2 regions of the Bacillus sp. 5w2 genome follow, and region 2 is predicted to be linked to the other one. Evidence: a T-box and tRNA genes for the amino acid it is inferred to sense, from the RefSeq annotation. Region 2 holds a T-box; the other holds one or more tRNA genes.

Region 1 (3,419 bases), on a different contig from region 2:
CCTGCCCCGGCAAACTGTCCAAGACGATCGTAGACGCCAAATCCCGTCAGTAGCATGGAGATAAAAATAAGAGTTGCAACGGTAGGGTTCCCGGCAGAGCGTTCAGTGAAATCAAAATAAGTAATATAAAAGGTGGAAATCAGTTGGCCTATTAGACAAATTAATCCTCCGACGAGAAAAGCTTTTATACAATTTTTAAAAACGGGGCGCTTCGGTTCGCGCTGTTGTTCGAATTTTTTATATTCTTGTTGTACAGGTGTTAAGTTTTTATCTTTACTAGACATTTGAATCCTTCCTTCTCTATTAGAAAGCTTAAATATTAGATCCCATTTCTGATTGAATGAGTTTCAATTGTTTTTTGATGCCATCTTTACTTACTTTCTTTTTCTTAATTTTGTTTTCAAGTTCTTCTATGAGCATAAAGATCTTTTTGTCTGTACTTACACGAATATTGAAAGTAGGGTTTTCATCACTTAGTTTCTTTTTTAATTTACTTCGTAAAGGTTTTAAACCAAACCTTTCGTGATGTTCAGGCTTGACGGCTATGTAAAGATCTAAATTTGTATTAACTGCGGTAGCTTCTATAATTCCCTCCATAGCAAGAGCTTTTTTCTTAGCGTCTTGCGATATAGATTGATTAAAGGATTCTGTACTCATTTTTGTTAATTTAGGGCCCTTGTCTTCTTCCGTTCGTTTAGCTTCTTCTTTCTTTACCTTTTTATCTAACGGGCTATTATCACATCCGGTAAGTGAACCGAATAGGAGCATAAATAACGCGGTTATGATTCCGAGTTTTCGCATTATAATCATTCCATTTCTATTGCAATATGTAATGTGATAGAAAAAGGATGACTGCATATCATCCTTTTTCTATTTCACAGCATGACGAATCCGTTATTGCTGCGAGTATTGTGGTTCTTCCTGTTGGACTTCTTCAACGCGTGGGTTTAAAGAATCGATAATCGTTTGTGTTTGCTCTGCAGCTGTTTGGAAAAGTTGCTTTGCTTGTTGGTTATCCGTATCAAGAGCGAATCCCTCTAAGCTAGCTTGTGCACTTTTTAATCCAGAAACAGTTTGCTTTAACTTTGTAATTACAGTCATTGAATGAAGCCCCCTTTGGAATATCAATTCAAAGATTATAATTTGTGAGTTGGGGTGAATTTATGATTGGAAAATTAAGGTGAAGAAATGTGTTTCTATACTTTAGGCTAAGGTGTATAAAGGATGAAAGGGGATATTTTTATTGATTTAGATGGATTTTATTGCTATTATTATGAGAAGAAAATGATGTGTTTTTTATAATCATGCGCCCATAGCTCAGTCGGATAGAGCGGTGGTTTCCGGTACCACGTCTGTCGGGGGTTCGAATCCCTCTGGGCGCGTCAAAAAGTCCTAACTTACGTTTTGTAGGTTAGGACTTTTTTTATTTCCCTCTTGTTATATCTAGTGATAAAATTTACTATTAGTACTTGGTTATAATAATGTTTTGCTTTATTATTTTCTTTCAATATTATTCAAATTTCGGTTGTAAGTTGTAAATCTCATTAATACATATAAATTAATAATATTTTGGAATGGGTGTCTGTGATAGCATTCTCCTTTTACCAAACTTATTGTACAATAGAAACAAGGGGGAGATTAGTTTGAAGGCAAGTCTTTTACAAGAACAAAGCTTACGTTTGGCAATGACACAAGAGTTAAGGCAAGCGATTACAATGCTCCAGTATAATGTACAAGAATTATCGGAGTTTTTGTATGAGCAATCGTTAGAGAATCCCCTTATTGAGTTAGGTGGTTTTGAGAGGGAGAAGAAAAAGAGCTCTAACAACAGTAAAAGTACCAGCAAACAAGTCGAGAATCAGATGGAAATCTACAGTGTGGATTCAACAACGATTCAGCAACATTTATTAAATCAAATACAGTATTATAAAATAGAAGAAGAAGAGCGAAAAGTAGCTTCTTTCATTATTATGAACATGGATGGAAATGGGTATTTACAAGAAACGAACGAAGAGTTAGCGGGTCTCCTTTCCGCACCACTTCATGTAGTCGAACGCTCTGTAGAGCTTGTCCAATCACTCGAGCCAGCAGGGGTAGGAGCGCGTAATATTCAGGAATGTCTAACTTTACAATTGAAGCGCTTACAAAGACGGAATGGATTAGCAGAAGAGGTTATAGAGGATCACTTCGCTTATTTCGTGAAGAAAGATTGGCGAAAGCTCGTTCAAGTGTTGAAGTGTAGTAATGAAGAATTGCAAACAGCGGTGAACTGTATTACATCATTACAGCCGAAACCAGGTCTTGCTTTTTCTTCGGATAAACCACTTTATATTGTGCCTGATATGGCAGTAAAAAAAGATGGCGATCGTCTCGTTTTACAGATGAATGAGAGAAATATGCCGAGAATTGAAATTCATTCTGAATATAGTGCGCTTCTTAATAATAGTGAAAGTGAAGTAGCATCTTACGTATCAGAAAAGTATCAGCATGTGCAGTGGATTATGCGCAGTTTGAAACAGAGAAAACAGACGCTCCTGCAAGTAATGACTATTATTATGGAAAAACAACGTGATTTCTTCTGGGAAGGTCCAGCGTATTTAAAACCGCTTGCTTTAAAAGAGGTGGCGGAAGAGTTAGGTGTGCATGAATCTACAATTAGTCGTGCAACGCGAAATAAATATGTGCAAACACCACACGGTTTATTTGAGATGAAATCGTTCTTTAGCAATGCCGTTTCAACGACTGAAGATGAAGCGATTTCTACAAAGCGTGTAAAACAATTTATTCAAAAGCTTGTTGAAGCGGAGAATAAGAAAAAGCCACTTTCAGATCAAAAGATTTCAAAATTATTAGAAGAAGAGCATGAAATTGTTATTTCTCGAAGAACGGTGGCGAAGTATAGAGAACAAATGCATATTCCAGCTTCGTCATTACGAAAAACGATCGGATAGGTGAAGGAGATGAAAGTTGTACTGTATACAAAAAAGGATTGTGGTCTTTGCGTGCAGGCAAAACAAGTTTTGCAGGAAGTACAATGTGAATATTCTTTTCAAATCGAGGAAATAGATATATATGAAGATAATGACCTTTTAGAAAAATATCACCTAATGATTCCGGTTGTAGAAATAGACGGAAAACAAGTAGAATATGGTAACATTCACAAAGGTGTCATAATAAACTATATAAAGAATGCAGTTAAGAGTTGAATAAGTTTCTATCTCCTGTTACAATAATACACGTAGCAGGGATTATTTTTTTAACCTATGTGGGACACAAAATGTCACTACGGGACGTAAAGTGACCACTAAGGAAAAATGAACCAATGTAGTGAGGAGAAAAGATATGCGCTCATGGATTCAGAATACAAAAAAATTATTACCTGATCTGCTACCTGTTATGCAAACGAGAATGCAAATTCT
Region 2 (3,419 bases):
GTTTCAAATTCTACACTTTCTTTTCTTAAAATAGAGCAAGCACGTGCATGTGTGTACTGTACATACGGCCCTGTTTCACCTTCAAATTTCAGCATGTTTTCTAATGAGAATTCAATATTATGCATACGCTCATTTTTTAAATCGTGGAAGATAACTGCCCCTACACCAACTTGCTTTGCTACATCTTCTTTTTGTTTTAAGTTTGGATTTTTCTCTTCAATATTTTGTTTTGCAAGTTCGATTGCTTCCTCAAGTACTTCTTCGAGTAAAATAACTTTTCCTTTACGGGTCGACATTTTCTTACCATCTTTTAAAATGAACCCAAACGGTACATGTTCCATGCCGTCAACCCAAGTGTAGCCAAGCTTTTTTAATACAGTGAAAAATTGATTGAAGTGTAAACTTTGTTCTGGGCCAACTACATATAACGCTTTATCAAACCCAAATGTATTTTGACGATATAACGCTGCCGTTAAGTCACGCGTTGCGTAAATCGTCGCACCATCTGATTTTCTAATTAAGCAAGGCGGCATTCCCTCTTCTTCTAAATTAACGACTAACGCGCCTTCTGACTCTTCAAGCAAATCATGTTCTTCTAAAATTTCAATAAAATCTTCCATTAAATTATTATAAAAAGCTTCTCCTTGAAAATTAGTAAATTCAACACCAAGAAGTTCATAAATACGAGAAAATTCTTTTAAGGATTCGTGACGGAACCAATTCCAAAGCTCAACTGCCTCTTCATCACCTTCTTCTAATTTCTTAAACCAAGCGCGCCCTTCTGATTCTAGTTCTTCGTCGTCTTTTACCTCTTCATGGAATTGAACATATAACTTAAATAATTCACGGATTGGATCCTCTTTAACTACTGCTTCATTTCCCCATTTTTTATAAGCAGTAATTAACTTTCCAAACTGTGTTCCCCAATCCCCAATATAATTAATTCCTACAACTTCATAGCCGCATTTTTCAGCGATATGTTTCAGTGAATTTCCAATCATTGTAGAACGTAAATGCCCCATTGAAAAAGGCTTCGCGATATTAGGAGAGGAATAATCGATAACTACAGTCTTTTCACATCCTAAGTGATTTTGACCGTACTCTTCTTTCTCCGCTAAAATCGTTTTTAATACTGCATCACTTACAGTTTCACGATTAAAAAATACATTTACGTAAGGACCAACAGCCTCTACTTTCGTAAAAAATGGATCACTTAATTTCTCCGCAACTTCCTTTGCGATAATAGCTGGTGATTTTTTATATTGCTTCGCAAGTGAAAAACATGGAAACGCTGCATCTCCGAATTCATCTTGTTTCGGTGTTTCAATTAAATCTAAAATTTGTTTTTGCGTTAATCCATTCGTGAAAATATTGAATAAACTTTCCGCAAACTGCGTTTTGTAATCCATATTACAACCTCCTTATTTTTTAAAACACAAAAAACTCGTCTCTAAAAAAGAGACGAGTTTTAACCCGTGGTACCACCCTTGTTGTTCATTACGAACCACTTTCCCGTTTATAACGAGGACAGGGGGCCTCGGCTTACTCTACTATTCATTCAAGAAGCATCTCCGAAGTGCGCTTCATCTTTTTCTTCCGCACTAGGCTCACACCATCCCTAGCTCGCTTTCCTTCTAAAAAAGACTACTCTCTTCATCACAGATAGTATATTTAATTAATTATTGCTTATTATACATCTTTTCAAACAATTAGCAAGGGTCAATTACACCAAAGTGAAACTTCGCACTTTTTCTTTTGTATACGTGAAAATTGTGTTTTTCAAATCTAGAACTACGGAAATGATCTTTCAAAACGACACGCTTTCTCGCCACACGCTTCGCTTCCGCAATTGTTTCGTCAGTAATATCATGATACAAAGCGAAGTGTTTTAATCCTTTTATTCCATCTGATTCTATAACAGTTTCTTCAAACATTGGATCAAGGTACACGACATCATAACTATTATCTTCACATTGTTTTAAAAATGAGTAATGCTCCGTTTGCTTTACATTGATTCGTTGCATTGCTTCATCAATTTCAGAAACGGATGAAGACCATGTTTTCAAACCATTTCCCATGATGTAAGCCATATATTCATTGCCTTCAAGTCCTGTTACTTTTCCACTTTCACCAACAATATAACTAGCTACAATACTATCTGATGCCATACCGAGCGTACAATCTAGCACTGTCATTCCGCTCTCTAATTTAGCAGCTTGTACAAATGGATCGTGTTCTCCTCGCATTAACCTTTTCACACGAAACATCGCTGAGTTTGGATGAAAGAAAAACGACTCTTCCGTTCCTTTTGGATAAATGGCTAATCGGTTTTTGCCTACGACAAGTACATCTTGTTCATACTGCTCATGCAGTTTTTGTACTGGAATTTCATTACGTTTAACGAAAGAACGATTTAATTCTGCTGCTACCTTATTTGCATAATCTGTCATTTCTTTGCTGGTTCTTCCTGCTGTTGTTACGATCATTGTTTCACCTCTATATAAAGAAAAGAGGGAGATATACTCTCCCCCTTCTTTAGCAATTCTTTTCGAAAGCTTGTTCTAAGTTCGTAATAATTTCGTCCATAGTTGCACCTTCAATTTCATGACGGTGAATGAAGTGAACAACTTCTTTTCCTTTTAATAATGCCATAGATGGTGAAGATGGAGGAATTTCTCCGAAGTATTCACGCATTTTTGCAGTCGCATCTTTATCTTGACCTGCGAATACAGTTACAAGATGATCAGGTTGTTTTTCAGCACGAACAACTGCTTGACCTGCTGAAGGACGTGCTAAACCAGCTGCACAACCACAAACCGAGTTTACAACTACTAAAGTTGTACCTGATGCGTTTTCCATAAATTCTGTTACAGCTTCTTCTGTAGTTAACTCTTCAAACCCAGAACGCACTAATTCTTGACGCATTGGGATTACCATTTGACGCATGTATTCTTCATAAGCATTTGACATCTTGTAATCTCTCCTTCAACTTTCATTCCAAATTCATCATATCACGCTCTATTAATAGGTGCAAAAGAAAGATAACGATGATTTCATTTTTTTGTAGGGATTTCACATACCCCTTCACGGCAATGTCCAACTGGAACAAGTTTTCTATTGTTAGCGATATAATCGTATACTTTACTTCCAAATCCAAGTACAATAGATAGCTTTATAAAAGGAACGGCAAACCAATAAGATGGAACGGTCTTTGCTAATACATGTATGCTATGAATTCCGTCATACCATTTATTATTTTTTAAAATATACAACCTTTGTTCCATCTTCCTTTGTAGTTCTTGAGAAAGTTCATACTTCTCAACTACATCTTCATCTCGAAATGAAACAAAGTTCATCTTACCCTTTTTATCTAATTTTTTCGTACGTTCTGCAACCGCCGTACACATCGGACACCAACT

Evidence for each region. The T-box of region 2 lies ahead of argS (arginine--tRNA ligase). A T-box ahead of a tRNA ligase gene usually reads a tRNA of that ligase, here a tRNA-Arg.
Region 1: it encodes a tRNA-Arg, which carries the amino acid that the T-box ahead of argS (arginine--tRNA ligase) is inferred to sense. The anticodon was not compared.

Annotation. Positions count from the first base shown of each region.
Region 1 covers NZ_JBTIWT010000025.1:66,159-69,577, forward strand. Annotated here, with positions in the region: gene spoVAC (stage V sporulation protein AC) at 1-284, opposite strand, end outside; gene ACXY7N_RS27425 (YhcN/YlaJ family sporulation lipoprotein) at 313-801, opposite strand; gene ACXY7N_RS27430 (DUF1657 domain-containing protein) at 895-1,101, opposite strand; tRNA gene ACXY7N_RS27435 (tRNA-Arg) at 1,307-1,382, shown strand; gene rpoN (RNA polymerase factor sigma-54) at 1,644-2,951, shown strand; gene ACXY7N_RS27445 (glutaredoxin family protein) at 2,961-3,206, shown strand; gene cggR (gapA transcriptional regulator CggR) at 3,343-3,419, shown strand, end outside.
Region 2 covers NZ_JBTIWT010000001.1:342,002-345,420, forward strand. Annotated here, with positions in the region: gene argS (arginine--tRNA ligase) at 1-1,409, opposite strand, end outside; T-box leader at 1,455-1,669, opposite strand; gene ACXY7N_RS01670 (class I SAM-dependent methyltransferase) at 1,710-2,486, opposite strand; gene ACXY7N_RS01675 (BrxA/BrxB family bacilliredoxin) at 2,536-2,970, opposite strand; gene ACXY7N_RS01680 (thiol-disulfide oxidoreductase DCC family protein) at 3,054-3,419, opposite strand, start outside.